DNA from 2 places in the Aminiphilus sp. genome. Region 1 is predicted to be linked to the other one. Evidence: predicted binding sites of a transcription regulator. Region 1 holds the regulator's gene; the other holds the start of a gene.
What was found. The regulator HrcA, encoded in region 1, represses chaperone genes, less so after heat shock. The targets are predictions, from matches to a motif close to TTAGCACTCNNTNNNANNGAGTGCTAA.
Positions count from the first base shown of each region.

Region 2: a site for HrcA is predicted at 1,062-1,088, ahead of groES (co-chaperone GroES). Genes of this name have one in related genera too.

Region 1 is NZ_JARKPW010000171.1:5,404-25,600, forward strand. It holds gene Q1K49_RS10560 (acetate--CoA ligase family protein) at 1-1,562, shown strand, start outside; gene plsY (glycerol-3-phosphate 1-O-acyltransferase PlsY) at 1,559-2,215, shown strand; gene Q1K49_RS10570 (CtsR family transcriptional regulator) at 2,320-2,799, shown strand; gene Q1K49_RS10575 (ATP-dependent Clp protease ATP-binding subunit) at 3,062-5,566, shown strand; gene Q1K49_RS10580 (peptidylprolyl isomerase) at 5,717-6,568, shown strand; gene nhaC (Na+/H+ antiporter NhaC) at 6,803-8,302, shown strand; gene Q1K49_RS10590 (hypothetical protein) at 8,386-8,832, shown strand; gene Q1K49_RS10595 (phosphodiester glycosidase family protein) at 8,829-10,580, opposite strand; tRNA gene Q1K49_RS10600 (tRNA-Ala) at 10,779-10,853, shown strand; gene glyA (serine hydroxymethyltransferase) at 11,120-12,409, shown strand; gene rlmN (23S rRNA (adenine(2503)-C(2))-methyltransferase RlmN) at 12,505-14,298, shown strand; gene Q1K49_RS10615 (hypothetical protein) at 14,398-15,153, opposite strand; gene Q1K49_RS10620 (histidine phosphatase family protein) at 15,881-16,528, opposite strand; gene hrcA (heat-inducible transcriptional repressor HrcA) at 16,869-17,909, shown strand; gene Q1K49_RS10630 (nucleotide exchange factor GrpE) at 17,899-18,594, shown strand; gene dnaK (molecular chaperone DnaK) at 18,680-20,197, shown strand, end outside.
Region 2 is NZ_JARKPW010000058.1:1,130-12,495, forward strand. It holds gene groL (chaperonin GroEL) at 1-661, opposite strand, end outside; gene groES (co-chaperone GroES) at 743-1,030, opposite strand; gene tsaD (tRNA (adenosine(37)-N6)-threonylcarbamoyltransferase complex transferase subunit TsaD) at 1,344-2,360, opposite strand; gene Q1K49_RS03845 (hypothetical protein) at 2,551-3,096, opposite strand; gene murJ (murein biosynthesis integral membrane protein MurJ) at 3,404-4,972, opposite strand; gene Q1K49_RS03855 (hydrogenase maturation protease) at 5,063-5,551, shown strand; gene lptB (LPS export ABC transporter ATP-binding protein) at 5,940-6,665, opposite strand; gene Q1K49_RS03865 (hypothetical protein) at 6,668-7,528, opposite strand; gene Q1K49_RS03870 (aspartate-semialdehyde dehydrogenase) at 8,020-9,048, opposite strand; gene Q1K49_RS03875 (aspartate kinase) at 9,030-10,259, opposite strand; gene thrB (homoserine kinase) at 10,240-11,184, opposite strand; partial or broken gene thrC (threonine synthase) at 11,181-11,366, opposite strand, start outside.

The DNA of each region.
Region 1 (20,197 bases):
CAACGGGAAATCAGGCCGATCTCGACGCCATCGACGTGGGGTGCTATGTCCTGCAGGATCCCGAGGTGCGACTGCTCCTCATGTATCTGGAGGGAGTGAACGATGGCGAGCGCTTCCTTCGCATGATCCGGGAAGCGCACGAGCGGCACGTTCCCGTGGGGGTTCTCAAGGTGGGAAAAAGTCCTTCGTCCAGGGCTGCGGTGCGGAGCCACACGGCGGCGCTGACCGGGGACGATGCGGTATGGGACGCGGTGTTTCGGCAATACAGCATCATTTCCATGGAGGACGCAGAGGATATCGTGAATCTGGGGCTCGCTTTCAACGCGCCCCAGCGCCCGAATGGAAACAGGGTGGCCATTCTCACTACCTCCGGAGGCGCCGGAATCGTTACTGCGGATCGCTGCGACGACATGGGGCTTGTCGTACCCCCTCTCTCCGGAACGACCCAAGAGGAGGTGCGACGCCACATCCCCCCCTTCGGCTCCTCGCTCAATCCTGTGGACATGACAGCTCAGGTCATCAACGATCCCGAGGGATTCCCAAAATGTCTGCGGGCCGTCCTCGATTCCCCGGAGGTGGACATGGTCGTCTCCGTGCACTCCATGATCACGGGCGAGGCAGGATGGAGCATGGCCCGAAGCCTCGCAGAAGCCTGGAGAAAGAGCACCAAACCTCTCGCGTGCTGCTGGCTCATCGACGAGGCGCACGGTGGCCCCTTCCGGGAGTTTCTCCGCGAACAGGGTGTTCCACTCTTTCAGAGTCCCCGGGAATGCGTTCGTTCCCTGGCTGCGTTGGCCAAATGGGAAAGTACCGTGCCGGGAAAGATTTTCCTGGAGAATAATCCTGACGGGGCAGGAGAAAGCGCATGCCCCTTGCCTCTCCTGCCCTCGTTCTCCGGAACGCTCACCGAGTACGATGCCAAGAGGCTCCTGAAAACCTACGGGGTTCCCATCACGAGAGAGGTGCTCTGCGCGTCCCTGAGCGAAGCCAGAGATGCCGCGGAAACCATGGGGTATCCCGTTGCGCTCAAGGTCATGTCAGGCGATATTCTTCACAAAACCGAAGCCGGGGTGGTCGCCCTTCATCTACACAGCGAGGAAGAACTCCGGAATGCCTACGGAAGGCTCCTGGAGCGTGCACGCACCTTTGCGCCCCATGCACACATCCAGGGTGTCCTCGTACAGGAAATGGTCGAGGAGGGGCTCGAATGTCTCGTGGGCGTGAAGCGGGACCCCCTTTTCGGGCCTATCGTTGCGGTGGGACTCGGTGGAATCTACGTGGAGGTGCTCAGGGATCTCGTGCTCCGGAAGGCTCCGGTGGACGAGGCCACCGCGCTGAACATGATCGAGCAGCTCAAGGGCTACCCACTCCTCGCGGGAGCGAGGGGGCAGAAAAAGCGTGATATCGCTGCGCTGGCAAGCCTTCTCCGAATCGTCTCCGAGTTCGCCTGTGCGGAGCCCGATCTCCTCGAACTTGATGTAAATCCGGTCTTCGTGCGCGTGGAGGGGGAGGGCGTCGTTGCGGCGGATGCGCTGGTGCTTCGGAGAGGAGGGATATCATGAATCCGATGTGGCTCCTGGCGGGGTACTTCTGCGGATCTGTTCCCACGGGGCTTCTCGTGGTGCGCATGGTGAAGGGAGTGGACATACGGACGTACGGCTCCGGAAATATAGGGGCCACCAATGTAGGGCGCGTTCTCGGGAAATCCTGGGCTGTCGCCGTGGCTCTTCTGGACATGGTCAAAGGCGGTGTGGCCGTCGTCGCCGCCCGTTTCGCAGGAGTGCACGATCCCTGGTTGCTTGCGGGCATCGCCTTCTGCGGCGTGTGTGGGCACAACTTTCCCGTCTGGCTCGGGTTCAAGGGAGGTAAGGGGGTCGCCACGTCCTTCGGCGTGGTGTTCTTTCTCACCCCTGTTGCCGCGCCCGCAGGAGGCGCTCTTTGGTTCGCACTCATGAAAGGAACCGGGTATGTCTCCGTGGCGTCCATGGTCTCCCTCTGTACCATGCCTCTGACCATGTGGCTCGTTGATGCCGCCGGAAGTGCCCTTGTCCGGGCAGGAACGCTCTCCCCCGAAACAGCACGGTTTCTTTTCGGCACATCTCCAGCGACGATGTTTCTCGGAGGTGCCCTGGGACTCCTTACGGTCTTCCGCCATCGCGCCAACATCGGCAGACTCCTTGCAGGAACGGAGAACAAGGTGGGGCGTAAGCCTTGAGCATGAGGGAAGCGAAGCGCCGGCAGAGGGCGCTGTTTCTTGACGTATTTTGACCATATGGATATAATGGCCCGGAATCAATAATGGTCAAAGGAGGGCCTCCTGTGTCGAGTCTGACGCGCGACATCGAAAGCTACATCCGGGAATTGTTCGAGGAAGCCCAGGAGCATCAGTTGTCCTTGAGGCGGAAAGAGCTGGCGGAACGTTTCGGTTGTGTTCCCAGCCAGATCAATTATGTTCTCGCCAGCCGGTTCACGCCGGAGCGAGGATACCTTGTGGAGAGTCAGAGAGGCGGACACGGGTACATCCGCATCATGAAGATCCGTTTCGCAAACGCGGAAGAGCGCATCTCCCATCTGGACGATCTCGTGGGAAACGCCATCGGCGAGCAGGACGCCCGAAGGTTGCTCACAAGCCTTCAGGAGCGCGGTCTCCTCACCCCAAGAGAACGGCTTCTTATCGAAGTTTCACTTCGTTACCTCGACGAAATTTGTCGAACCCCTTTTGATGTGTCCCCCTACAAGCGCGACGTGATGCAGGCGGAACTACTCAAGCGGATGATCCGAGGTCTCGTTTTGGCCTGAAAGTGGGGAGAGTTGTCCTGTGTTGTGCGAACATTGCGGCGGAAACGAGGCGGAAATCCATCTCCGCGAAGTGCGGGGGAAGGAAGTCCGGGAGCATCATTTTTGTAGGGAGTGCGTCCGGCGTATGGTCGAGGGTGAATTGCTCCCGGAGTTTATCCTGGACATGTCTGCGGGAAGCGTTCCCCGGATCGAAGTGACCGTTCGGTTGCGGAATATGGCGCAGGAAGTGCAGCCATTGCGGGGACAGAGGAGGAAACCATCCATGTGGCAGTTCTTCACGGAACGTGGGAAAAAGGTTGTGCAATTGGCCCACCGCGAGGCACTGAGCATGGGGCATGACGTCATCGGTACGGAACATGTTCTGCTCGGATTGCTTGTGGAGGGAGAAGGAGTCGCGGCCCAGGTGCTGCACGCTTTCGGAGTTGAACTCGATGAGGTGCGTAGACGCATCGAGGACGTAGTGGGGAGAGGCATTCCCAAAAACAGGCCGGTGGATCTGCCGCTGAGCCCTCGGGGGAAGAGGGTGCTTGACCTCGCCATGCGTGAGGCCCGGAACATGGGCGTGAACTATGTCGGAACCGAGCACATTCTTTTGGGACTCATCTCCGAAGGCGAGGGGATTGCCGCCCAGGTTCTGACGAGCATGGGAGCCGATCTCACGAAGCTCCAGCAGGAGGTGATCGGTGCCGTTTCCGGAAACGACACGGTCCAGGAGGGGGGCGGCGAGGGGCAGACGACCGGCCAGAAACGCGGCCGCTCGAAGGCGCCTACGCTCGATCAGTTGGGGATCGATCTCAGCGAAATGGCCGTCCGTGGTGAACTTGATCCAGTCATCGGCAGAAGCAAGGAGATTCGACGGGTTATCCAGATCCTCTCACGCCGGACGAAGAACAACCCCGTTCTCATAGGCGATCCCGGAGTGGGCAAGACCGCCATCGTGGAGGGGCTTGCCCAGAAGATCGCCTCCGGAGACGTTCCCGAAGTGCTGCGGGACAAACGCGTGGTTCTCCTCAACGTGGCCAACCTGGTGGCGGGAACGAAGTATCGGGGAGAGTTCGAGGAGCGCATGCGCAAGCTCGTGAAGGAACTCCGGGAGGTCAAGGATGTGATCCTCTTCATCGACGAGGTGCACACCCTCGTCGGTGCGGGAGGGGCGGAAGGTGCGGTGGATGCGGCGAACATCCTCAAGCCGAGTCTCGCCCGGGGGGAATTTCAGGTCATCGGTGCTACGACGCTCAACGAATATCGAAAGCACATCGAGAAGGATGCCGCCCTGGAACGCCGTTTCCAGTCGGTTCTCGTCGACGAGCCCGGTCTTGAGGATGCCATCGCCATCCTCAAGGGACTTCGGGATCGCTACGAGGCACATCATCGGGCGAAGATCACCGATGGGGCCATCGAGGCGGCGGCCAGGCTCTCCGCACGGTACATCACGGATCGGTTTCTTCCAGACAAGGCCATCGACTGCATCGACGAAGCTGCGGCGAAGGCGCGTCTGAAGACCATGGAAGCTCCCGAGGCGATCAAAGAACTGGAGCGCCGTTTTGAAACGATCCGAAAAGAAAAGGAAGCCGCCGTGGTCGGCCAGGAATTCGAAAAGGCTGCCCGGCTGCGGGACGAGGAGCGGATGCTCTCGGAAGAACTCGAGACCGCCCGGAAGAACTGGCAGGTCTCCCGAAACCAGGAGGAGCCCGTGGTCGATGCAAACGAGATCGCCCAGATCGTCTCGGAGTGGACGGGAATCCCCGTCGTGCAGATGACCGAGGAAGAGGCGGCCCGGCTGCTCCGCATGGAGGAAGAAATCCACCGACGTCTCATCAACCAGAGCGAGGCCGTGAGTGCCATTGCACGGGCGATCCGCAGGGCTCGGAGCGGTCTGAAGGATCCACGGCGTCCCGTAGGCAGTTTTCTTTTTCTCGGCCCCACGGGAGTGGGAAAGACCGAACTGGCCCGGGCTTTGGCGGAATTCCTCTTCGGCAGCGAGGATGCCATGATCCGCCTCGACATGAGCGAGTTCATGGAACGTCACGAGGTGGCGAAACTCATCGGAGCTCCCCCCGGATACGTGGGTTTCGAGGAAGGGGGCAAGCTCAGCGAGGCCATCCGGCGTCGTCCCTATTCGGTGGTCCTCTTCGACGAGATCGAAAAGGCGCATCACGACGTGTTCAACATTCTGCTCCAGATCATGGAGGACGGACGGCTCACGGATGGTCAGGGACACAGCGTGGATTTTCGTAACGCTGTGGTCATCATGACCAGCAATGTGGGCGCCGAAAACGTCGTCAAAGGGAAAGGGCTCGGTTTTGCCGCTCCGGACATGGAGGCTGCTGCGGACTGGACTCGAACCCGAGGGCAGATTCTCGATGCGGTGAAACGAACCTTCCGGCCCGAATTCCTCAATCGCGTGGACGAGATGGTGGTCTTTCGCCCCCTCGAGAAGGAGGAGCTCCTGCAGATCGTGGGAATCATGCTCCAGGATCTCCACAGCCGGCTCAGAGAACAGGGTGTGGCGCTCACCGTTTCCGAAGAGGCGAAGTCTCTCCTCCTGGAAAAGGGATTCGACCCCAAGTTCGGCGCTCGCCCTCTGCGCAGAACCATTCAGCGCATGGTGGAGGATCACTTGGCGGACTTACTCCTGGAGGGACGGATCGGGCGCGGAAGCGAGATCTCCATACACATTCACGAAAAGGAACTTCATTTTTCCTTCGGAGAGGAAAACGACGTGTTTTTCCCTTCGGATCAGGAGGCGGCGGAACTCCGGAGGTGACACGGAGCGGGAGGCGGTCCGGTTCGCGGAAAGGATGGGAATGCCGTGACTTTTCTTCCGAGTTCTGTTAGCATGACCGCGGCACAGTTCGTTTCCGCCTGTTTCCGGAAGCGGCCTTGCTTCATGTCCGAAGCAGAAGGGGGAACTCGCGTGGGGGGAAAGGTTCGGCTGTCGTTGGGATTCGTCCTGTTGGTCGGGTGTCTTGTCTTCGCAGGGATGGCATGGGGTCGGACCGTTGCCGTGATCGGGGACGAGGCCATTGAGGAAGAGGAGGTCCTTTCCCTTCTCCGTCAGTACACCGAGGGAAGCGATGCCCTCGCGGGAGTTCTTCTCTCTCGCATGTCCGCGGAAGAACGAAGGACGTACATCGAAAGTCTCGCGGACTGGTTTTTGTTGGCCCGGGAGGCGACACTCCGGGGGTTGCGTTTGCGTCCCGATGTGGCGGTGTTCCTCAAGTGGAATGCCATCGGTATTCTCGGTCAGGCGTATCTTGCGGAACTCCAGAAAGAGTGGGATTTCTCCGAAGCGGCGCTCCGAGCCCAGTACGAAGCGCACGCGGAGCGTTATGCGGACGAAGAGGCCGTGCGACTCCGCTGGTGTGTCGTTCCCGACGAAAACAGGGCGAAACGGATGCTCCTGGATCTCCTCGGTGAGCCGCTTCCGCCTCTTCCGCGAGGTGAAGAAAATGCTGGTGGAGTGCGCTGTGTAGACACCGACTGGCTCCGAAGGGATGCGTTGCCGCAGGGTGTCGTCGAAGAGATTTTTCGTGCCTCTCCTGGAACAACCGGTGGACCGATTCCCACCGAAGAAGGATATGTGGTTTTTCGTCTTCTCCAGCGAAGGGAAGGGCGCCGTCTCTCTTTCGAGGAAGCGGGGGATCGAGTGCGACAGGATCTCCGGGACATCTATCTTCAGAGAGAAATGGAACGTGTTCGCCTGAAGGCGGATATTTCCATGGATGAGATGGTGCTTATGGACTTAGGCAATGTTCCAGCACGGTGAAAAATAAGTCGGGGAGCCGAAAAGGCTCCCTTTTTTGTACTTAAGTAAAGACATAAGTATGAAATGGAACCAGAAATTGCTGGACAGGTTCGAAGAACCGCGTATACTTTTGATTGAAATGTCAGAAAAGACGGAATGGAGGTGGTCTTCGGGGTGGGGGTGAAGTTGAAAAGAAACGGAAAGACGGGCGTTCTTTGGGTGTAGTTCTTGAGACGGAAGGGGGAATCTGCTCCAATGAAATCTCAGGAAGGTCGCAAACCCACGTTTGCAGAAGCACTGATCATTCTTCTCGTTTGTGCGGGCATCATCAGTTACGGTGTTCTGAAGCTCGGTGTGGATGCGCATATTCCCATCATCACGTCCGGTGTTCTCGTCGCTCTCTGGGGCTGCTTCGGGCTCAAATATCCCTGGAAGACCATTGAAGAAGGAATGCTTCAGGGTATCACCATGGCCCTTCAGGCAATTGTGATCCTCATGATGGTGGGTCTCGTCATCGGTTCCTGGATTCAAAGCGGCGTTGTACCGAGCCTCATTTATTACGGGCTCGACATCCTCTCTCCGAAAATCTTTCTCTTCGCTACGCTGCTCATCTGTTCCGTGGTAAGTCTTGCCACTGGAACCTCCTGGGGAACGTCCGGCACCGTGGGTATCGCCCTCATGGGAGTCGGCGCAGGACTTGGCATTCCCGCCCCTCTTACTGCCGGCGTGGTTATCTCCGGTGCTTATTTCGGGGACAAAATGTCTCCTCTTTCGGATACGACCAATCTCGCACCCGCAGTCGCCGGAACGGACTTGTTCAGTCACATCCGGGCCATGATCTGGACCACCGGTCCCACTTACCTCATCGTCACGGTCATCACCGTCTTCCTCGGCATGAAATATGCAGGTGGAAGTCTCGATGCGGGCAAGATCGACGCCATCCAGGCGGTCATGAAGAGCGAGTTCTCCATCAGTCTTCTCGGTCTCGTTCCGCCTCTCATCGTTATCGGTATGGCCGTCGCCAAGATTCCCGCTCTTCCGGGCCTCTTCGCCGGCATCATCTTTGCCTGCGGCATGTCTCTCTCTCAGGGATTCGGTCTTGCCGACATCGTCGGTGCGCTGCACTATGGTTACGAAGCGACGCTCTCTGCGGAAATCGCCGGAACGGAGGCTCTCGACGCGGTGGCGCAGCTCATGGCGGATCACGGCATAGCGGGGACAGCGCCGGATCTCGTCAAAGATGCGGGGACCATGCTCTCGGAGCTGCTCACCCGGGGTGGGCTGGATTCCATGATGTGGACCATCTCCCTCATTCTCGCGGCGCTCTCCTTCGGTGGCATCATGGAACGTTGCGGTTTCCTCGAGGTTCTTCTCCACGCCATCCTGAAGAGTGTCAAGAGTGTGGGGGGATTGGTTACCTCCGTCATCGTCTCCTGTTTCATCTCGAACCTCTTCCTTGGTGACCAGTATCTTTCCATCGTCATGCCGGGACGGATGTTCAAGACAGCCTTCGAGGAAAAAGGACTGCATCCGCGTATGCTCTCCCGTTCCCTGGAGGATGCGGGGACCCTCGTGTCGGTCCTCATTCCGTGGAATACCTGCGGTGCCTACAACAGCGGGGTGCTTGGCGTTCCCACCCTCGAGTACGCTCCCTATGCGTTCCTGAACTACATCAATCCCCTCGTGGCGATCGCCATGACCTATATGGGCATCGGTGTGTTCTGGAAAAAAGAGGGAGAGAAAACCGCGTCATAACGGAACCGGGCGGACAGATCGAAAAGTGGGAGGAGCGAAGCACGTTCGCTCCTCCCTGTCGTTTCGCCGGAGGTGTGGATGGAATGGAAATTCTCTGTCTTTCGAAGACGGGGCAACACCCCAGATGGATGCGTGTGGTTTCCTTCGCGGTCGGGCTTTTTCTGCTCGCCGACGGGTTGCGTCTCTATCTCAGCGCCACACTGGAAACGGGATTCAATCGTTTTTTCCCCTACCTTATCGTAGGTGGAGCGCTTCTTTATTTCAGCGGTTTTAGAAAGAGGATTTTCCTCTCTCCCGAGGGGCTTGTACGGGAAAGCACATCCTGGATGGGAAGCAATTCCCAGGTTCTCGCCTGGAAGGATGTGGCCCATGTCACATTGGCGTTCCGGAGAAACCAGATGATGTGTTTCTTTGAGCGCAGGGAGAGTGTAACGGGCATCAAGGTTCTCTTCGATCGTGACCAGGAAGGCGCAATTCGGAATATCCTTTCGACATACTGCCCGGCGGTGGAAGTGAACACCCTGTCCTAGTGATAGGGCATGTCCGATCCAAGGACCACAGCGTAAGGCAGAGAACGTTCCTGTCCATCCGAAGGCGTGTTGATGAGCTTACCCCGCCACCAGAGGGTGCTTGAGCCGCCTCCGTCCAGATTCAACGCGTGGGTCAGACCGGCGGCGGCAGCCAGGCGTTTTGCCTCTTCGAGAGTTACTCCGGTGCTTCTCCAGGAGTTTCTTCCATCCACGACCATCCACCACATGCGTTTGCCGTCGTAACCCACGAGGGTTCTGGGATGGCGGAGCGCGGTGAGAGAGGGAGAAAGCCCTTCATTGCCGAGGGACGGTTGCCCATCATGGAGCAACAGTGGTCCGGCCTGGAGGACGAACTCCATTCTCCCCATCGTACCATCCTGCCATGTGATCTGGAGTTCTGTCGGTGTTTGGAGAGGAAACTCCATCATGCGTTTTTGAAGTTCCCCCCGCACCACAAGAAGAAAACCGTCCCCCGGAACGGGGTGCATTCCCTGGGCGAAGGAACGCCACGTCATGACTCCGTTTCGCACGTGGATCTTCAGCCCGTCCCCGATTTTCACGAAAGCGCCTGAAGGTGTCGTGAAAAGACCGGCACTTTCCGGCGGCACCTCGCCGTTGAGCTTGCTCACTGGAAGAGACTGTGTTCCCGCGAGGACCCATGCCCGGTAGGCCCCGTTGCCGAAGTGCACATCACCGGAACGGTTCCATCCCACGGCGGACCTGTTTCCGTGGGCAAGTGCGACGGGGACGCCTTCCACGAAGAGGCTCCCTATGGGAACGGCGCCGTCGAAATAGCCTCCGTTGATGCCGCCCTCACCGCCGAAACCATCGGCGAGGCGCGAAAGGGGGAGTCGTTTTCCCCCGAGAAGCGAAGCCGGAACAATGCGAGGGGCGAGACGTTCCGGAGATCCGACGATGGCTGCCCAGAACAGGGCATTGCTTGCGCTGCCGCCGTGGGGGATCACCGTGGGATTGAATCGTTTCGGCAGGGAGACGGCGGCCTTCCATGCCTGAAGATAATGGTTGTAGGGACCGGTCCTAACCGACCAGGACGAGGCGTTCTCCACGATCAGAACGGTGTGGCCTGCGGAACGAAGCTCTCTGGCGCACGCCTCGGCGGCGTTTTTTTCCGGAAACTCTTCCACGGCAACAGTCCACGCGCCGGGAGGTGTCCCCACGTTTTCCCGATGCACGACAAGATCCCCCGTTTCTCCGGGGAAGGTCTCTTCCCAGATGACGCGACGGCGTTTGCACTCCCGGAGCCATGCGGCGAGACGGTCCGCGTCGCCGGGAGAACAGTTTTTCTTTGCTTCGGAAAGGAACTCCTCCGGTGGAGGAACGGTCATGGAGCGGCCGATCTTGATGAAGGCGGCAAAGTGCGGAGGAAGTTCGGCGTCGAGATCGGTGGCGAAAGTGCGGACGAGTTCACCCTCCCGGCGCCACCCCATGGCAAGAAAGGCGAAGCCCAGCGCTTCCGCTCGTGTCGCTTCGATGTCGGGGTGGAATCGGTCCCCCGGTAAAAGAATACCCAAGGCCGACGCTGTTTCGATGGCCTTCGCCCGGGGGTGAGTAGAGGGGACATCGGCGAAACGTTCTTTCCCTCCCCAGAGGGGGAGCCCCAAGGCATCCACGACAATCTGTACCACGTCACCTCTCGTGATTGCGACACAGCATGTCGGGGAAAGAAAAACACCGGTCAGCGCAAGAAAAAAGAAGTACACGGTTTTCCGCGTCTGTCGCCGTGTCATGATCCTTGCCCCCATTCAAAAAGAAAATCGTTCCTGCTGCGAGTATAGCGTGTCTTTTCCCTCCCGGGGAGAGGTGAGAGGGGTGATCCGGGTCTGGCGAGACGTTTTCTTTCTCGGCGTTGGCCCGGCGGTTTTTCAAAGCAAGTGCCGGTTGACAGAATTCCTCAGGCTCCCTATAATGTGCTTCGTTCTGCGAGTGGGGCTGTGGCGCAGCGGGAGCGCGCTTCCTTGGCATGGAAGAGGTCAGGGGTTCAATTCCCCTCAGCTCCACCACTTGGTACACAAGGAGCTTCGGCGATTCCAGCCGGAGCTCTTTTTTTGTGGGGAAGCGCTCACGAAGGGCGATTTTCGTCTTCGTGCTCTCAGTTCTTCGGGTTCTCCGGAGGGATGTTTCGAGGCGCGTGTGTTTTCGGAGAAGACTGTCCTGATCTACTCCCTTTGGTTCATTTTAGGGTATGATTTAAGGGGAGAAATCGGACCGAAAAAATGTCGGGAAACATGAGGGAGGGAACGACGTGGAGTGGTTCATGAGAGCCGGTATGGCGGAGCTGGACCCTGAGATTTATGGTCTGGTGTCATCGGAATTCGCTCGACAGCGGGATGGTATCGAGCTCATTGCGTCGGAGAATTTTGTTCCGTTGGCGATCCTCGAAGCCCAGGGATCGATACTGACGAACAAATATGCAGAAGGGTATCCGCACAAGAAATATTACGGCGGCTGCGAGTTCGTGGAAACCGTCGAAGAGGTGGCCATACGCCGGGCCTGTGATCTCTTCGGCGCCGAACATGCGAACGTGCAACCCCATTCGGGGACACAGGCGAACATGTCCGCCTTTTTCACCTTCATGGCCCCTGGAGACACCATGTTGGCTATGAGTCTGGACCAGGGTGGACATCTGTCTCATGGTCACCCGTTGAACTTCACGGGGAAGCTCTATCGTATCGTCGGATATGGCGTGACGCCGGAGACGGAGACCATCGACTACGAAGCGGTGGAACGTCTCGCGAAGGAGCATCGCCCTCGGGTGATCGTCGCTGGAGCGAGTGCCTATCCCCGTTTCATCGATTTTGCCCGCTTTGCAGCCATTGCCGCCGAAGTCGGAGCGGTCTTTCTGGTTGACATGGCTCACATCGCAGGTCTTGTCGCGGGACGAGTCCATCCGAGTCCGGTGCCCCACGCGGATTTCGTCACCACGACGACCCACAAGACGCTCAGGGGGCCCCGGGGAGCGCTCATTCTCTGTAAGACAAAATACGCTCAAGAGCTGGATCGTTCCGTCTTTCCGGGGACGCAGGGCGGTCCTTTCATGCACGCCATTGCTGCGAAAGCCCTTTGCTTCAAAATGGCAGCCACCGACGAATTTCGAACGTATGCGGCCTCTGTCGTGGCAAACGCGAAGAAGCTTTGCGCCGCTCTCGCCGAGCGAGGGTTCCGTATCGTCTCCGGCGGAACCGACAATCACCTCATCCTCGTAGATGTCAAAGGTTCCCGGAATGTCACGGGAAAGGATGCGGAGAAGCTTTTGGAAGATGCAGGCATCACGGTGAACAAGAACATGATCCCCTTCGATAAGGAAAAACCCTTCGTGACGAGTGGCGTTCGTCTCGGAACGGCTGCGGTGACTACTCGTGGTATGGGTGAGGCGGAGATGGAACGGATCGCGGAGATCATCGACAAGGTGCTTTCCGCCCCCGAAGATGCAACGTCGCGGCTCGCCGCCCGGAAAGAGATTAAGGAACTGAGCGAGGCGTTTCCGTTGTATCCGGAGCTTTTGCAGGCACCTTCGGGGGTTCGTGCTGCTTCATCGCCTCTGGCGCAAAAACCCTGATACGGGAAGAATCTTTCGAAACGCGGAACGACAGCGGATGGAAGAGGGACCCCCAGAGGGTCCTTCTTTCGTCGAAAATGAGGGAGGAGTGCGTTATGGACCGTCTGCATGCCCTGGAACTGGATTTCGAGGAATGGGTTTCGCTCCTGCGGGACGAAATGGGCGAGCCCGACTATCGGGCGGGGCAAATTTGCGACTGGATCTACAAAAAGCGTGTGTTCACCTTTGAGGGAATGACGAATCTCTCGAAAGAATTGCGGGGAAAGCTGAATGCCCTCGTTCGTTTCACCATGCCCGCGCTGGAAAAAGCGGAGATGTCCCCTCTTGACGGGACCCTGAAATATCTGTGGCAGCTTGAGGATGGAGAGCGGATCGAGTCGGTCTTTCTTCGGCATCCTCAACACACTACGGCCTGCCTTTCCTCCCAGGTGGGATGTCCTTTGGCCTGTACCTTTTGTGTTACCGGCCAGGGAGGATTCGTGCGGAACCTTTCCGCAGGAGAAATGCTCGCCCAGTTTCTTGCCATCGAGGCACACCAGAAAGGGCCGATTCAAAACGTGGTGTACATGGGCATGGGTGAGCCGCTTCTCAACGCAGAGCAGGTATTTCGAAGTGTTCGCATGCTCCGGGACCCTCATATGCGAGGACTGGGGCAGCGGCACATCACCATTTCCACCGCCGGTGTTGTTCCGGGTATCGACGCCCTTGCGGCGGAATCGCTCGGAGTCGGACTCTCCGTGTCTCTCCATGCGGCGAACGATTCCCTTCGTTCCCGCCTGATGCCGCTGAACCGGAAGTATCCCCTTGCATCGCTGCGAAAGGCATTGCTCCGTTATCAACGAGTTTTAGGGGATCGCATCACTCTCGAATACATGTTGCTCCGGGACGTGAACGATTCTCCCTCCCACGCGGAGGAGCTGGCGGCGTGGATCGGTGATCTCAAGGCCTATGTGAACCTCATTCCCTACAATGCCGGAGCGGGCAATTTCGAACGCCCTCCTCGCGAGCGGGCGGAGCGTTTCAGGGATCACCTGCGCGCTTGGGGAGTCAATGCGGAACTGCGCCGTGAACGCGGAGGAGACGTCCGCGGTGCATGTGGCCAGCTGCGAAGCCGGGAAAGCACTCCGCCTCCGGCAGGGACTTCCCGCGAGGTTCCACCCGTGAAACGGTACGGTGGTGCTCTCCGTGTTCCCCTTGATGGCGTGGGAGATCGGCGCCCGGGATGGCGGGAAGTGCAGGGTTCCGTTGAAACATCGCAGGGGAGGCGGCGGAGTACGGAAGAGACGTCCGGAAAAGGCGAAAGACATGCGAGTGAGGGACGTTTCCGCGGTGAATCGGGCAAATTCGGAAAGGCGGAGCGGGAAAGGTCGGGGATGTCCGGTCGGTTCTCCCAGCGGAATCGTCCGGGCGGGCGATCCGGAGGAACGTCTTCCGTTGAAAAAGAGGCACGGGAAGAAAGGCCTTCGTCCCGATTCGGAAAGCAGACCCGCGAGAGCGAGGGCTTTGCAAAAGAGCGAAGCGGTGCGGAGAGGCCCCCGCGGAAGGGTGTTTCTTCGCGTGCGCCTCATGCCGACTCGGGAAACGGTCTGTCGGAGCGAAAAGAAAACCGTGGTCCTTCTAAATTTAAACCGAGAGGGACGAGACGGAACGAGGAGGGGGTTTCCCGGAAGAATGAGAAGCGTGCCCCGGGAGAGCACAGTCGTTTCGAGTCAGGGGGTATCCGAAAAAGCGGACCGAGACCTTCCGAAAGTGGGGAGCGGCGTCAGGATCGGGGGCGCATGGCGGCGGGTGAATCGAAAAGAAACGTTTCCCGCGGCTCGGAAACATCGAAACGCACTTCCCGGGAGAACGGACGTCCGAGTCGGAGACGCAACGAGCGAAACGCGTGAGTTCTTGTCTTTTACGGCCTGGATTGTCGGTTCAAACGCAACCGACATGGAAGCAGGGTGCCCCTACCCGTTGCAGGATCGGGCAGGGGCAGGTGTGATTCAAGGATTCCATCGTCCGGTGAGAAGCTGCTTCCAGGAGAGGTTCATGATGCTTTCCAAAGAGACTTGTTCGCTCTTTGCCAGTGCCTCGAAATCCTGGAGTAGAAGCGAATAGGCCTTCCGTTTGCCTTTGTCGGTCTCATGAGATGCGACGAGGGTTGTCACGGGAAGGAGTTGCTGGTACACATCGGGTACGTTGACGAAACAGGGGCCGTTCTCGGTAAGTGAGATCGTGTAGATGAAGGAGAGGGATGTGCCTTCCGTGCCTTCGCCGGCGGCCTGATAGGCCGGAATGGAGGGAGAGACGTAGAGGGACGTTCCCAGTGGTGCCGTGATTTTCAATGGAATGCTGTCCCACAGGCTTGTTCCTGCGGGGCTCGCGACGAGCCAGAATTGAGAGGCGCCGGAAAGCGCGCCGAACCACAGGAACTGTCCTTTCTCCTGGTGTTCCGGATCGACAAAGCTCAAACGCCACAAGACATCCCGTCTCCAGTCCAGATCTGCGTGCCACACGGTCAGATGTTGGGCGGAATAACGAAGTCCTTCCACCTCAGGAAGACTCCTGAGGTAGCCCGGTGCTCGGAAAAAGGCTTTTACAATGCGTCCGTCCTTCTCGGTGAAGACGATCCTGAAGGGATACTCCGGAATTGAGAGAACTCGTGTCGTGCTTCCCGCGGCATATGCGGGAAACGCGAAGAGGAATGTCCCGAGAAAAACGAGAAGTGCCGTGGTGAAACGACGGATACACTGCTGCATGACATACCCCCTGAAGGATCGCAGGCTTTTGTCGCCGTCAGAGAAATGAGATGAAAACGGAGTCTTCCGGTTCGGGGGGATTTCCGGGACTTCGTTCCGGAACGTCCGCTGTCGGAAACCATTCGGGAAGGACCTCAAGGAAGGGGATACGTGGGAAAGAGTCCTTTCCAGAGGCGAAATGGATCAAGAATCCTTCTCTGTCCGACGAGGCCAAAACGGAACATTTCGGGGCGCAGGGCAAACTGCGGACTGCCCGGTCGAGAGCGGAAAAACGCGCTTCTGCGTCCTCCGGGGCGGTTACGAGAAGACATACACCCAACGCCAAAAGGCGGGGTGTTTCAGAGATGTCTACCTCGTAGACACCGCTCGTCTTTTGAATATCAAAACCCGAGGCCACCAGGAGATCTCGAGCGCTTCTCAGCGAGCCGAGACGGTTACCCGCAGTCGCTTCCAAAAACACGACCCACTCTAACACGGCACAAAACGGCGCCGGAAGCGCGAAACTACTGTCCTACGGATCATGGCCAAAACTCCCGGGCGACAGGATTTCTGTCGAAAGATGAGGGGCAGCGGCGCGCCCGGTTCATCTTAGTCGGTGCGCTGAGCAAGGTCAAGCGTGAAGCATCGACCCAAAACGCCAGGGACCGCGGAACAGGGTCGATCGGGCCGGAAACGGGGCTTTTACGGGGGACGGGTGGCTTTGGATGCATCAATGACGCGTTCGCGCTCACACCCATTCGGAGATGTACTCCGCGAGATGTCTGGTTTGGTTGAGCAGGGTGCAGCAATATCCCCGCTGAGGGTCGTGGGTGAGGATGCTGTACGAGGCGGTATCCGTATGAATCCTCCAGAAATAAGGCTCGGCGATTCCAAGCGCTGCGGCGAGAAGTGGTTTAAGGACCGCCCTGTGGGTGACGACGGCGATGGTGTCTTCCTTGTGCAGGTGCACCAGGTGTTCCAGGTTGGAAAAGGCTCTCCTCTGGACGTCCGCAAGACGTTCCGCGCCGGTGATACGAAGGCGTTCGGGGTTTGTCAGCCACAATTCCCATTCGACAGGAAAGTTCTCGCGGATGGTTTCCTTGGGGGCACCCTCCCACGGTCCGAGAGCCATGTTATTGAACCCCTCCCGCACGTCCACGAGAGCCCCGCAGGAGTGAGCCACGGCTTCGGCGGTTTCCGTCGCTCGAGAGAGTGGGCTGGTGTAGACGTACTTTGGAGCGAAGGACATCATCTCCCGGGCAAGCGCTTTTGCCTGCGCCTGCCCCGTTTCGTTCAGAGGGAAATCCCTTCTTCCCCGGAAGAGCCCCTCCCGGTTTCCGGCACATTCTCCGTGGCGGATCAGAATAATTGTCGTGTGCCCTTTCTGTTCTTTCACGAGCGTTCAGCCTCCCGAACCTGGTGGAATTATGACGGATACGTGGATGATTCGCCTTTTTGCCGGTCGATCCGTTGTCGCTCGGCGAGCGGATCCTTCCGAGTGTTTCCTGCATTCTATCACGGGATCCGGCGGAGGGGCGCCACAAGGGTGAGTACGGAGGGCTTCGCTCATCGAGAGGCACGAAAGAGTATGTGAAACGGTGTGTTTTTCTGCAAGAGTGTTTGACCAGTCTTGACAATCCCGAGTTGCGTTGGTACGCTACGGTGCGGATGACGATGGAGAATTGGCACTCGTCGCCAATGAGTGCTAGCAGTTCAATGGAAAGGGGGGTGGGGAAATGTTGTCCGAACGCCAACTGGAGGTTGTCCTCGCTGTCGTCTACGATTATATCCAGACGGGAGAGCCTGTCGGTTCCCGAACGCTTTCGAAAAAGTATCTCACGGGACGGAGCGCGGCGACGATCAGAAATGAAATGTCCGATCTCGAGGAGCTGGGTTATCTGGTCCAACCCCATACGTCGGCGGGAAGAATCCCCACATCCAGAGCCTACAGGCTGTATGTGGACACCATCCTTCAGCGTCGTCGTGCACCACATCCCGAGGCGGAGCGGTGGATCTCGGACCTCCGGGAGCAACGACGCGACGTGGAGGGCGCTCTCGCATACATTTCCCAACTCCTGACCAGAGTGACGCAATATGTGAGCGTCGCCACCCTCGCGCCTTTTCAGGAGATTCGTCTGCTCCGTGTGGATTTCTTGCGCATGGACAGTACGCATGCACTTGCCATCGTCGTCGTCGAGGGAGGACTCGTGCACCACAAGATGATTGCCTTTCCTTGCGAAGTTCGGCAGGAGGAACTCGAAACGCTTTCGCGGAGAATCAATGCGGTCATGGTGGGACGGACATGGAACGAGGCCAGGAACGACCTTCTTCAGTATGTGATGAGCGAACTTCGGGAAAAAGAAGGAAACTGCCGCGCTGCCATTTCCGAGATGGACGGGCTTCTCTCGGTTCAACCCTTTCGTTTCTACCGCGGAGGCGCTCACCATTTGCTCGCAATGCCTGATTTCAAGGATCTGGGACGACTCCATGCGGTATTTTCTCTTCTCGAAGAAGAGTCGGCCCTCGTGGAACTTGTGGATAACTGCACGCTGAACGGAACGCTTACGGTCACCATCGGCGAGGAGAATCCTGAGGAGCGCATGCACGACTGTTCGGTGGTTCTCGCCACGGCAAACGCGGGGGGGCGGAAGGCAATCCTCGGTCTCATCGGTCCGGTGCGGATGAATTACGAAAGCTCCATCGCCGTGCTCGAAACGGTTCTCGAAGGACTGCGCGAGGACGATGGAAGTGAGGAGGAACAACGGCATGTTCACTGACGCGAAAATGCGCGACGAGGCTCTTTTGCGGGAATGTCGTTCTCCCGGGGAGGAGCGGGGGGAAGGGAAGCCCAGAGAAGGAACGGATGTCCACGGAAGGCGGGGCGGAGGTCCCACCAGGGCGGAATTGGCGGCCTGCGTGGCTGGGCTGCAGGAAGAAGCGGAGGTGTTACGGCGACGTCTCGATGAGGCGGAGGCCCTTGCGGAATCGCGAAAGAGTGTCCTGGAGGAGATGGAAAAGGAACTTGCCGAGAAAAACGAGGAAAGTGCACGGCTCCGCGCTGATTTCCACAATTTTCGGCAACGGGTGGAACGTGACGCGGCGCGCCTTCGGGAACTTGCAGGGGAGCGTGCGGTCCTGCTTCTCGTCCCGGTGCTCGACAATCTTGACAGGGCGATTGCCGCCGCTCAGGCGGATGACCCTCTTTTGAAAGGTGTTTCCATGGTGCGGAAGCAGTTTTTCGGCGCTCTCCAGGAATTGGGAGTGAGCTCCATCCCCTGCGACGGTGCATTCGACCCGGCCGTGCACGAAGCCGTCGCGCTCGTCCCCGTGCAGGATCCTGCGATGGATGGACAGATCGTACAGGAACTCCAGATGGGGTATATTCTCGGCGGAAAAGTCCTGCGGGCTGCGCAGGTCCGGGTGGGGCGCCTCCAGGCGGAATCCGCTCCGGAGGGTGCATGAGCAAAACGAGAAAGACGGGAACGCCGGCCCGGAACGGCTGCGTTCTCTTGGAAGTTCATTTCAAAGGACGACGAGGTGATCCGAAATGGCAAAGGTTGTAGGAATAGACCTGGGAACCACGAACAGCTGTATTGCAGTTAAGGAAGGCGATGCCATCACGGTGATCGCCAATGCGGAGGGCATGCGTACCACTCCTTCCGTTGTGGCGTTCACGAAAGAAGGGGAACGGCTTGTCGGACAGCTTGCCAAGCGGCAGGCCATCGTCAACCCCGAGCGCACGGTGATCTCCATTAAGCGGAAAATGGGTACCGATCACAAGGTGCGCATCGATGACAAGCACTACACGCCGCAGGAGATCTCCTCCATGATTCTCCAGAAGATGAAGCGCGACGCCGAGGAGTATCTGGGCGAACCCGTCACGAAGGCGGTCATCACCGTTCCCGCCTATTTCACGGACGCGCAGCGCCAGGCGACGAAGGACGCCGGTGCCATCGCCGGGCTCGAAGTGCTCCGCATCATCAATGAGCCCACGGCGGCAGCCCTTGCCTACGGTGCCAACAAAGAGGGGGAGCACAAACTCCTGGTTTTCGATCTCGGCGGCGGTACCTTCGACGTGTCCGTTCTCGACGTGGGAGAGGGCGTCTTCGAAGTCCTCGCCACATCGGGGGACAATCTCCTCGGCGGCGACGACTGGGACATGAAGATCGTGGACTGGATGGTGGAGGAGTTCCGCAAAAGCGACGGCATCGATCTCCGCAAGGACAAGATGGCCATGCAGCGCCTTCGGGAGGCTGCCGAAAAAGCGAAGGTGGAACTGTCCTCCATGCCCGAGACCTCGGTCTCTCTTCCCTTCATCACGGCGGATCAGAACGGTCCAAAGCACCTGGAACTCACGCTCACCCGGGCTCGTTTCGAGGAGATGACCGCGGGTCTTCTGGAGCGAGTTGTGGAGCCTACCCGCAGAGCACTCTCCGATGCGGGGCTCACCGCGCAGGAGATCGACAAGGTGCTCCTCGTGGGGGGGGCCACGCGCATGCCCATGGTGCAGAAGAAGATTCGAGAACTCCTCGGCAAGGACCCCACGAAGGGAATCAACCCCGACGAATGTGTTGCCGTGGGCGCCGCGATTCAGGCGGCGATTTTGGCGGGGGAGCACAAGGACATCGTTCTCGTGGATGTGACACCCCTTTCGCTGGGGCTTGAGACACTGGGTGGAGTTTTTACGAAAATCATCGACAGGAACACGGCCATTCCTGCCTCCAAAAGTCAGATCTTCACCACCGCCGGGGACAACCAGACTCAGGTGGAAGTGCATGTCCTGCAGGGCGAACGCGCCATGGCCGCGGACAACGTGAGCCTCGGTCGCTTTTTCCTCGACGGCATTCCCGCCGCGCCCAGGGGCATTCCCCAGATCGAGGTGACCTTCAACATCGACGTGAACGGCATCCTCAATGTGACCGCCAAGGATAAGGCCACGAGTAAGAGCCAGCACATCACCATCCAATCCTCCAGGCTCTCCGAGGCGGAGATCGAGCGGATGAAGAACGAGGCCGAGAGCAACGAGGATGCGGACAAGAAAAAGAAGGAACTTGCCGAAGCCAGA
Region 2 (11,366 bases), on a different contig from region 1:
TGAGGATGTAGGCGTCGTCCAGTGCACACTCCATCCGCTCGGGATCGGTGACCATGTAGGGGCTGATGTAGCCCTTGTCGAACTGAAGCCCTTCCACCATCTCAAGGGTGGTTCCCACGGTCTGGCTGTCCTCGACGGTGATGACCCCGTCCTCGCCGACCTTCTGCATGGCCTCGGCGATGAGCTCGCCCACGCCCTTGTCATTTGCGGAGATGGCGGCGACCTGAGCGATCTTCGCCTTGTCCTTCACGTCCAGAGCGAGGCTCTTCAGCTCGTCCACCACGACATCCACAGCCTTCTCGATACCGCGGCGCATCAGGATCCCGTTGGCCCCGGCCACGACATTCTTCATGCCCTCGCGGATCATCGCCCGAGCGAGGACTGTGGCGGTGGTGGTTCCGTCTCCGGCGACATCGTTCGTCTTGGAGGCGACTTCCTTGAGGAGCTGCGCTCCCATATTCTCGAAGGGATCCTCAAGTTCGATCTCCTTGGCGATGGTCACGCCGTCGTTGGTGATGGTGGGAGAGCCGAACTTCTTCTCGAGAACCACATTGCGTCCCTTGGGCCCGAGCGTTCCACCGACGGTGTCGGCCACGTGGTTGATGCCCCGCATGAGCGCCCGACGGGCGTCTTCGCCATATGCAATAATCTTCGCTGCCATTGGTTGTGCACCTCCTGGAGGAATTGGGTATGTCTACGTTTCACTGTGCCGGAAAGAACTCCCTGCGGGAGAAGAACACCTCTAGCCGACGATGGCCAGGACGTCCCGCTCGCTGAGGATGAGGAACTCCTCGCCGTCGATCTTGACTTCCGTTCCGGAGTACTTGCTGAAGATGATGCGATCTCCCACCTTGACCTCAAGGGGAAGCTTCTGTCCGTTTTCGAGAACCTTTCCGGTCCCGACGGCCTTCACTTCGCCCTCCTGGGGCTTCTCTTTCGCCGTGTCCGGAAGAACGATGCCGCCCTTGGTCTTTTCCTCCTGGGAGAGGACCTTCACAACGATACGGTCCGCAAGGGGTTTGAGCTTCATTCACAATCCCTCCTCAAATTTTGTTTCCGTGTTAGCACTCATTTCGAACGAGTGCTAATTTGACCATGAATGATCTTACTGAGCTTCAGACAAGATCTCAAGCGCAGTGAGATCCATATTTCCACAGAAAAAGGCTTTCTATCCTCTTTTTTCGCTTTTTACGTCGTTTTTTCGACCATTTTCATTCTGAGCCTTTGTGGTCTCTCGCGACAGCAAAGCCGCCGAGGCCGTTTTGTCCCGAATTTCAGGCAGAACGGCCTCGGCCAAGGAAGAAACGGGCGCACGCGAACGTGCGAATTTCACGTGGCAAGGCTCAGCGGGTGAGGGGAAGCGCCGGATCCGGCGAGAGGGAGAGGTCGGAAAAGAACCCTCGTCGGTAGATGTTGTATCCCGCTGCGGCGATCATCACCGCATTGTCCGTACAGAGAGAGAGGGGGGGGAGAAAAATCTCCACGCCGGGCAGCGCACCCAGCGCGCTCCGCAATGCACTGTTTGCCGCAACCCCCCCCGAGACGGCGACGCGGCGCACCCCCGACCGCAGAACGGCGAGGCGGATCTTTCCGACGAGCGAAGCGACGGCGGCCTTCTGAAAGGACGCGCACACATGAGCCGCGGGAATGGGTTTCCCTTCTCTTTCAAGCCTGCGCAGCACCCAGAGGACCGCCGTCTTGAGACCGCTGAAACTGAAACCGATCTCGTCGGAATGTTCAAGAGGCACGGGAAGCGGAAAGGCATCGGGATCGCCCTCCCGGGCGAGCCGGTCCACCACCGGGCCGCCGGGATAGCCGAGCCCGAGCAGCTTGGCCACTTTGTCGTAGGCCTCCCCCACGGCGTCGTCCTTCGTCTCGCCCAAAAGCTCATATTCACCGAAGGAGCGCACGAAAACGATCTCCGTGTGTCCCCCCGAGACGATGAGGGAGAGAAAGGGAGGCTCCAGAGACGGATGGGTGGCTACGTTGGCGAAGAGATGTCCCTCCAGGTGATTGACCCCCACGAGAGGAACTTCCCAGGCCTGGGCAAGCGCCTTGGCACTCATCACCCCCACGAGAAGAGACCCCACGAGACCAGGTCCTGCAGTGACCGCAACGAGCGAGAGCTGCCTTGCGGGATTGCGGACTCCCGCCTCCTCCAGGATCCTCTGCAGCAAGGGAAGCAATATCTCCTGGTGACACCGGGAGGCGACTTCGGGAACGACCCCTCCGAAGGGCGCGTGCTCCGCTATCTGGCTCGAGATTCCCTGGGCGAGAACGGTGCGCTGGTTTTCGAGAACACACACCGCCGTGTCGTCGCAGCTCGTTTCGATGCCGAGTGTCAGAAAAGGGAACTCCACCTTCAATGCCCTCCGCAACCGCAGCCGCCACCGCAGCTGCTGCAGCTTCCGGTACAGCCCGCCTTCTTTCGACGGGGCTCCCCCTGCTCGTGGATGAGACTCTTTCCCCGACAGCGGGGACACTTGTTCGCGAAGGTCTCACAGGAAAACCGCTCCCCGCAGGAAGCACACCGATACACGTGCACGCTCTTCACCTCCCAGGAATGCGCAGCTTCGTCGCGTACTCTCCGTAGCCGAGACGGATCTCTTTCCCCGGAGCGATCTCTCCCGGAGGAACGACGAACGCGAACACGCCCACCGTATCGGAGGGAATCTCACCGTGGGGAAAGAAGTCTTTTCTCGTAAGGATGTCCTTCCACTGCACCGCGTAGGTTCCAACAAAAATCTGTTCGGGTTCGAAGGTCCAGGGAATAAGCGCCCGATAACGGCAAATGAAGAGGATTTTCCCTTTTGCGGCATTGCTGAGAAAATGTTGCACATGCCATTTGAGCCAGTCCGGCGCTTCCGATTCGCCCCCGGAGGCGCGGCTGAGCACATTGTCCACATAGACGAAGGTCATCTGCCCCCGAGCACCGACGATCATACCCCCCAGATCCTGCCCCTCCACCCAGACGTTGGCGGATCGCTCTTCCACAAGTTCCTCCACGGACAAAGCGCGAGCGACGCGTTCTGTCCCCGCAACAAGGACCACGCACACCGCAAGACAGATGCTCAAGATACGGAACACGTTCTTCACGGCGAAATTCCTCCCTTCTCTGTGGCACAGAGAGCGCCTGCGGAGGAACACGTTCCTCCCGGCGCAGACAATGATCCTCCCGGAGGACAACGAACGCAAGTCTTCCCGCCGTTCGGAGAGGATGAACATATGCATCGGTTCTTCTCGCTGAAAAGGTGCCCGGCGGACGGACCGCCCCCTGCCTCCTCCCTTTCCCGGAAAAGACGATCTCGTCGGGACGGTCCCCCGCACACGCTCCGCCTCTGGTTTCACTCTACAGCAGCATTTCCGGCGCTACGACCGACTCTCCCGGGATGCCTCTCTTCCGCTACCTCCGACGGCGCAACGCGCTCCGTACCCATTCCCATTCCCGACACTTCAATCGACGCGTCGTCAAAGCATAAACCGCTCCACCCATGCAGGCGACACCTCCAAGCCAGAGCAGTCGCAGCGCAAGGGATGCCGCGGAAGGATAGGGCAGCAGGAATTTCCAGAGCAGGATCATCGCCGTCGTGAACGCCAGGGCGATTCCCACAGGCTTTCCCCATTCCGGCGAAAAGAGCCGGTCTCTACCCTCGCGCACCTCCCCGCCGAAACGCCGAACCCGGACGTACCCGACGAGTGCGGAGACCGTAAAGGCCATTGATGCAGCCAGGGCAATGCCTCGATACGAAAGAAGAGACATGAGCAGTATGCTCGCGCCCAGGTTCACGGTCACGCTCGACACTGTGACGAACAGTGCATCCCTGGGTCTGCTCCGTGCATAGAGAGCCCTCATGGTCACCGTGGTACAGGCCATTCCGGGAAGGCCCAACGCGTACATGGACAAAACCCCTGACGTGGCATTCCAGGCCCACACGTCGAAAGCACCCCGAAAGAAGAGCACGTGTACGATCTCCCGGCTGCACGCCACCGTCCCGAGCACCACGGGAAAAACCACGAAAAGAGCGAAGCGAAGCGCATCCCGATAGAATTCCATGAACTCTTCGTTCTCTCCCGGAGCGATGCGGGAGAGAAGAGGGAGTACCGCCTGGGAGAGGGCCACCACGAAGAGCCCCAGAGGAAGCTGGAGTACCCGGTCCGCGTAGTTCAGAACGGAAATGACCCCACCCTCCAGAAAAGAACCGAGCATGCGACTCACCAAAGGATTCACCTGATTGAGGGAAAGCCCCACCGCGTAGGGAAGAAAGAGCACGAGCATGCGCCGGAGTTCCGGATCCTTGCGGTTCGGCCGCTCGGGAAAAAGCGGCACCCCCAGCTTCCAGCTCCATCCCCACTGCAGGAGCAACTGGGCCAGGCCGCCGAGGAGAACCGCCGCAACGAGACCTCTGATACCGAAGGCAGGAACGAAAAGAAGAACCACGGCGATGAAGGTCACGTTGCTCAGCGCCGGTGCCACGGCGGGGACGAAAAAGGAATCCAGACTGTTCAGGACACCCATGGCGAGAGCCCCCAGAGAGACGAAAAGAAGGAACGGAAAAAGCGATCGGGTGAGGGATTCGGCGAGAAGCCGGATCTCCGGAGCGAACCCTGGAGCCATGAAACGGACCAGAAGCGGTGCGGCGACGATGCCTCCAAGCACCACGGCAACTCCAAGAAGCAAAAGCACCGTCATGGCCTGGCGGGCGAGGCGCACCGCCCGCTCCTTTCCGTCCCTGGCAAGCACCTGAGAGAAGACGGGAACGAACGAGGCGGAGAGTGCTCCCTCCGCGAGGAGCTGGCGGGAGAGATTCGCCAGCGTGTAGGCCACGTAGAACGCATCGAGCTGCCTCGTCGCACCGAAACAGCCCGCCATGAGCACCTCGCGGATCAATCCGAGGATTCGGCTGGCGAAGGTACCGAGCATCATCGTGAAGGCATGGCGTACCATGCGGGCATTGCGTGAGGAACCGTCCATAGGGTATCCTCCTTGACGGAGCGTGTTTCAGAAACGACTCCCCGAGAAGAACCGGCGAGGAATGGAACACCGAAGGGACTGACAACCGTCATGAATGTGAAAAAAACAACGAGTGTTCTCTGGGGCGTCGGAAATCCCCTCCGCGGGGATGACGGCGTTGGAGTCCGCATTGCCGAGGCGCTCCTGGAGGCATCTCCCGAAGGAATGGAGATACGCCTCTGTGAGACCACTCCGGAAAATCACCTGGCACACCTCCGGAGGACGAGACCGTCCCGGCTCATCATCGTCGATGCGGCCCTCATGGGCCTTGCCCCCGGGGCCATACGGCGCCTTCCGCTTGCATCCTGCGAAGGCACCTCCTGGAGCAGCCACGGCATTCCGCTTTCCTCCTTGCTGGAGGAATTCTCCCGGGAGATGGACATGGTCGTCATCGCCGTAGAACCGGCCCTCAGAGAGCATTCGCTCGAGCTTTCTCCGGAGGTGGCGGAAGCAAAAACAGTTCTTCTCGCTCTCCTCGAAAACGAAGAACTCGAGAGCATTCCCCTGCTGGAAAAAAGATCCCGCGCTTTCATTCCGTAGCGCCATCGGGGAGAAATCCGACTCGACAGCAGACCGCGTCCTCGATCCAGTTCGTTCCGTTGCGACGAAGGCACCCACCGTTCCGCCCCAGTCACCTCCAGGCGAATTTCCTGCAATGACCCGTTTTTCCAAAGAAACCTCTGAAGAAGGCTACGCTGGCCCCGCAAGGAGCCTCGCAGAGCCTGATGCGACTCGAGTCAAGGGAAAGGAAGTTCTGATCAAGTAGAAATCGCCCTTCCTCAATCTCGATCACATCGCGTTTTTCAGAGATCGGCGCAGCATTTTTCAGAGGTTCCGAAAGCGAAAGGTTTTTATTCAGAGCTTTCCAAAGAGGAATGCACGGACAGGAGGTCGCAGAAGTCCTCAATCGAAACGCCATCCTTGGCCGTCACCAGGAAAAACGTTCTCCCAGGTAGAATTTCCTGGCCACCTCGCTCTCGGCCACATCCTGGGGAGATCCCTCCACGACGATCTGCCCCTGGTGGATCAGACAGGCCCGATCCGTGATCGCCAGAGTGTCCCGTACGTTGTGGTCCGTGAGCAGAATGCCGAATCCCTTCTTGCGGAGATCCAGGATGATCTGCTGAATGTCGTAGACCGCAATGGGATCGATGCCGCTGAACGGTTCATCAAGGAGAATGAACTCGGGCATGATGGCGAGACATCGTGCGATCTCCACACGCCGCCGTTCACCGCCGCTCAGGGCGTATCCCGGCACGGAACGGACCCGTTCCAGTCCGAACTCTCGCAGAAGATGCTCCAACACCTCGCGCCAGTCCCCAGAGGAATGGTTCTGCTCCTCAAGGACAAGGCGCAGATTGTCCTCCACCGAGAGATTGCGAAACACCGACGCCTCTTGGGGAAGATATCCCACGCCGAGCCTTGCGCGCCCGAACATGGGCAGTTCCGTAACATCCCTTCCGTCCACGTAGACATTTCCAGAATCGGGGGCGATGAGTCCGACGAGCATATAGAAGGTCGTCGTCTTACCCGCACCGTTCGGACCGAGCAAACCGACGATTTCCCCCTGCTGCACGGAGAGATTCACCGAGGACACGACGGTCTTCCCACGGTAACTCTTGACGAGGCGTTCCGCCGAAAAGATCCGTCCCATGCTCACTCCCCCACGGGAAAGGTGAGTTGGGGTTTTCCGAGGGCTTCGATGCGCCGGGTGACGAGGTTCATCACCAGGCTCTGGGCGGAAACAGTGCGCCCGGCCTGAACCGCGGAAGCGTTTCCCGTCACGACGACGGAGCCCTTGACGATGGAATAGATTCCCTTGGCACCGCGAATGCGCACGGGCTTTCCGTCCCGTCCGGCGACCTCCACAAGAATGCCCCCTTCGGCAGTCACCTCCGCGAGCACCCCCTCCTCGACACGCCCCACCACCGTGGGTGCCACCAGAGAAACACGCTCCTTGGGGTCCTCGAAGCGCCGCACATTCCTGGCACGGAAATCGTCGCCCTCGCGCCATGCGGAGTCGGCCTCGAAATTACGCCCCTCCCAGAGGATCGACACATCCCCCCTGGCCTCGTAGGCCACGGAATCGCCGAGGCGATATTTGATCATCTCCGCCCTCAGACGATCTCCCCCGGAGGAGATGGACACATCCCCGGACGCAAGCAGCCAGGCATCCCGTGCGCGATAGGTGAGGTAGGTGCAGGCGAGTTCGAGTTCTTCCTCGGGAAAGGCCGCCGCCACGTTTCCGGTGAGAATGAAGAGCGAACCGTCGCTCCGCCCCTCTCCCCGCTCGGCGGTGATCCGGCCTGCTCCTCTGCGGATGATCACGTTTCCCTCGGCGACAATGCGCTGCGACTCGGGGTCATAGCGGAGCGATTCCGCGGTGAGCGTCACCTTTCCCTGCGATGGAACCTCCTCGGCCTTCTCCGCAAATCCCGCGGAGGCAAAGCAGAGAAGAAAAGCGATCACGCCCGCCCCCAAAAAGGTAATGACAGTTGCGCTGACACGGCGCTTCATGACTGTTCCTCCCGGGAAAAAGCTCTGCGGCGCCTTCGGCGCCGCAGCTATTCTATCCTATCGGGTCCGGTTCGTGCACTTGCCGGAAGAGAGAATCGGCAATTCCACGCAGTCCTTCAGCCGAAATCCACCATTCTACGGCTACCCGGTTCGAGAGAGACGTTCGGGGAAGAACGGGCGCAGATCTATCCCCATCCCATGCCCTTACGGAAAAACATCCCCTCGCTCCGGAGATTTCCGGGCACGTTTGCCCGTGGATCCGTGTGCGGAGGCGCTTTCGAGAGAAACGTCGCAGCGGGAATCGCCTCTCCTTCGAAGAACTTTGGAAACGACAGTTCGCACAAGAGCCTTTCCGGAGATCCCGTAAAACGGAATCGGGACGAAAGGTCCCGCACCTTCCGGGAGATTTCGTCAACTCCCGGCGCACCTCACCGGGAAAGTTGCCCGCCCGACGGACTGCTCCATCCGCCGGGAGAGAACGAAGAAGGGGTTCAGTGCCGGAAAAGCCCCTTTTCCAGCAACGTCTCGCCGATCTGTACGGCGTTGAGGGCCGCGCCCTTACGGAGATTGTCAGACACGACCCACAGGGCAAGAGCGTTGCTTCGCGCCGTATCCCGGCGAATGCGTCCCACGTAGACGGGATCCGTCCCTGCGGCTCTTCTGGGGAGGGGGTAAACGCTCTTCCCGGGGTCATCTTCCACGACCACTCCGGGGGCATTTCGAAGAATCTCCCGGGCCTCATCCGGAGAGAGGGCATCGCGGAACACCGCCGTCACGGCCACGGCATGCCCGCGAAACACGGGAACCCGCACGGTGGTACAACTCACCGGAAGCTCGGGAAGTCCCAGAATCTTCCGGGATTCCCGAACCATTTTCCACTCTTCCTCACTGATCCCCTCGTCGTCGAACCCGCCGATATGGGGCAGGGCGTTGAAGGCGATGGGATGGGGATAGATCTGCGCCCGCTCTTCCCCGCCGAGAGGCACGCCTCTCTCGAACCGGGCAAGGGAGCTGCCCTCCGCAAGCTCCCGGAGAGCCTCCTGTCCCGTTCCGGAGACGGACTGAAACGTCACGGCGGCGAATTCGAGAAGCCCCGCCGCCTGGTGCAGCGGGTTCAGCGCAACGACGGTCTGGATGGTGGCGCAGTTCGGATTGGCGATCACCGCGGGCGTTTTCGGGAGCGTTCCCGCGTTGACTTCGGGCACCACCAGGGAGACATCGGGAGCCATGCGCCAGGCCGAGCTGTTGTCCACCACCCAGGCGCCCTTGTCCCGAGCGACGGGAGCCCATGTCCGGGAAGGATCGCTGCCCGCGGAAAAGAGCGCCAGATCGACCCCCTCGAAAACATCCTCCGACACCGCCCGCACGGAAACACTCTCCCCGCGAAAGGGAAGCTCGATCCCCGCGGAGCGCTCCGACGCAAGAGGCAACAGTTCGTCCACGGGGAAAGAACGCTGCTCCAGAACCGCGATCATTTCCCGACCGACCAGGCCGGTGGCTCCTAGGACGGCGACGCGCACGGTGCTTCCTCCTCAACGAAATGACGATGCAGCGCGCGCACCGCCGTTGCCACCTGTCCGGAGGGAATGACGCAGGTGATGGACTGGGAAGTGGAGGCGATCATGTCGATGTTGATCCCCACGTCGGCGAGAATGGAGAACATTTTCGAAGGGACTTCGGGATGGTTGGCGATGCCCGCGCCCACCACGGAGATCCGGGCGATCTCCGTGTCGAAGGTCACGCCCTGGGCCTCGATATCCCGGGCGACATTCCGGCAAATGCGGATCGCCTCGCCAAGAAACGCCTTGTGGACAAGAAAAGCAATGTCGTTCACGTCGCCGCGCATGACGCTCTGAATGATCATCTCCACTCCGATGCCATTCTGGCCGAGCGCTCCGAAGAGCTTCGCGGCGATACCCGGAACGTCCGGCACTCCCAGTACGGCCACCTTGGCCACGTTTCCGTCCTGTGTCACCGCCTGAACGACCAGGCGCTCGTTCACATCTTCTCTCATGACCCATGTTCCCTCCTCTTCGTCGAAGGACGACGCCACGTAGACGGGAACGTCATACTGCGCCGCCATCTCCACACTCCTCGCCTGGAGCACCTTGGCCCCCATGACGGCCATCTCCATACACACACCGTAGGAGACCCGGGAGAGCTTGCGCGCCTCCGGAACGAGCCGGGGATCCGCGCTGTAGACGCCGGTCACATCCGTGTAGATGTGGCAGGCGTCCGCTTCCAGGGACGCGGCGAGGGCCACCGCGGACAGGTCAGACCCGCCCCGACCGAGCGTGATGATATCCCCCGAGGCATTGATGCCCTGAAAACCCGCCACCACTGGAACCGCCCCCTCGGCGAGAGCTTTTTCGAGGTGATGGGGTTGCACCGTGCGGATCCGCCCTTCCATGTGATAGCCGTCGGCATAGATCCCTGCCTGCAATCCCGTGAAGGAACGGGCGGGAATCTTTCGATCCCGCAGGGCGAGAGCGAGCAGTGCGATGGACTGCTGCTCTCCCGTGGCGAGAAGCTGATCCATTTCCCGGTTGTCCTGCCCCCGAAGCTCTCCGGCGAGTGAGAGCAGTTCGTCCGTGGTCTTTCCCCGGGCGGAGACCACGACGACAACCTCGTTGCCCTCCCTGACGAAAGGTTCGATCCTCGCGGCCACGGCGTGCATCCGCCCCGGATCCGCCACAGAGGATCCCCCGAACTTAAGCACCAGTCGCGACACGCACGCCACCTCCGGACAGTTTCGCACCAGCCTCGTCCACATCGAGGACAAAGAACCGGGACCGTACACCATTCCCCGAGAAGATGCGGCACATGCGCCCCGCCACTCCCTGGGGATTTCCCCTCACGAAGGCCATCATGCTCGGTCCCGAACCGCTGATGGCCACTCCCATGCACTCGGGACTCTTCCGGATCTCCGAAAGAATCTCCTCGCCCCCCGGAAAGAGTTTCGCCCGGAACTGCTGATGCAGCTTATCCTCCATGGCCCAGAGAAGATGTTCCCAGGACCCGGTGGCCCATGCGGCGGTAAAGAGAGCCGCACGACTCACGTTGAACACGGCGTCCTTGAGGGAGACCACCTCGGGAAGAACCTCCCGGGCTGCCTTGGTGCTCACTCGAAACTCCGGAACCGCCACCACCACCGACACGTCCGGAGGCATGGAAGTCAACCGAAGATAGCGAAGGCGCTCCCCGTCCCAACAACTCACCACCATGCCGCCGACGCAGCAGGGAACCACATTGTCCGGGTGCCCTTCAAGACGGACCATGAGAGGCAACAGTGCCTCTTTCGACAGAGGGCGTTCCCGCAGGGCGTTCGCGAGCAGGACACCTCCCACCACGGCGCCGGCGGAACTGCCCAGCCCACGACAGAGGGGAACCGCGTTGAGGGCCCGGAAGACCAGTCCCGGAGCTTCCTTCTCCCAGGACTCGAAAGCCGCCTCGTAGGAACGGATGACCAGATTCGCCGCGGGATCCTCCAGTTCACGGCTTCCCTCTCCCACAACCTCCACCTGGTAGGTACCCGAGGGAAGGAGTTCCAGCACTTCGTACACGTTGTAGAACGTGAGCCCCATGCCCAACGTGTCGAAACCCGAACCGAGGTTGGCACTCGACGCGGGAACCCGGACGCGAATCGGAAAGGTCATGACCGGAACACCTCCTCAAGAGAACTCCAGTTTCCGTCGATTTCCGTGATGGCCGGAGTCTTTCCCAGCGCGGCATCGGGATCCTTGAGGCCGTTTCCCGTAAGCACCATGACAACTCGAATCCCCCGCGGCAGTTCATTCCGGCGGGCAAGCGCCAGAAGCCCCGCCAGCGGAGCCGCCGA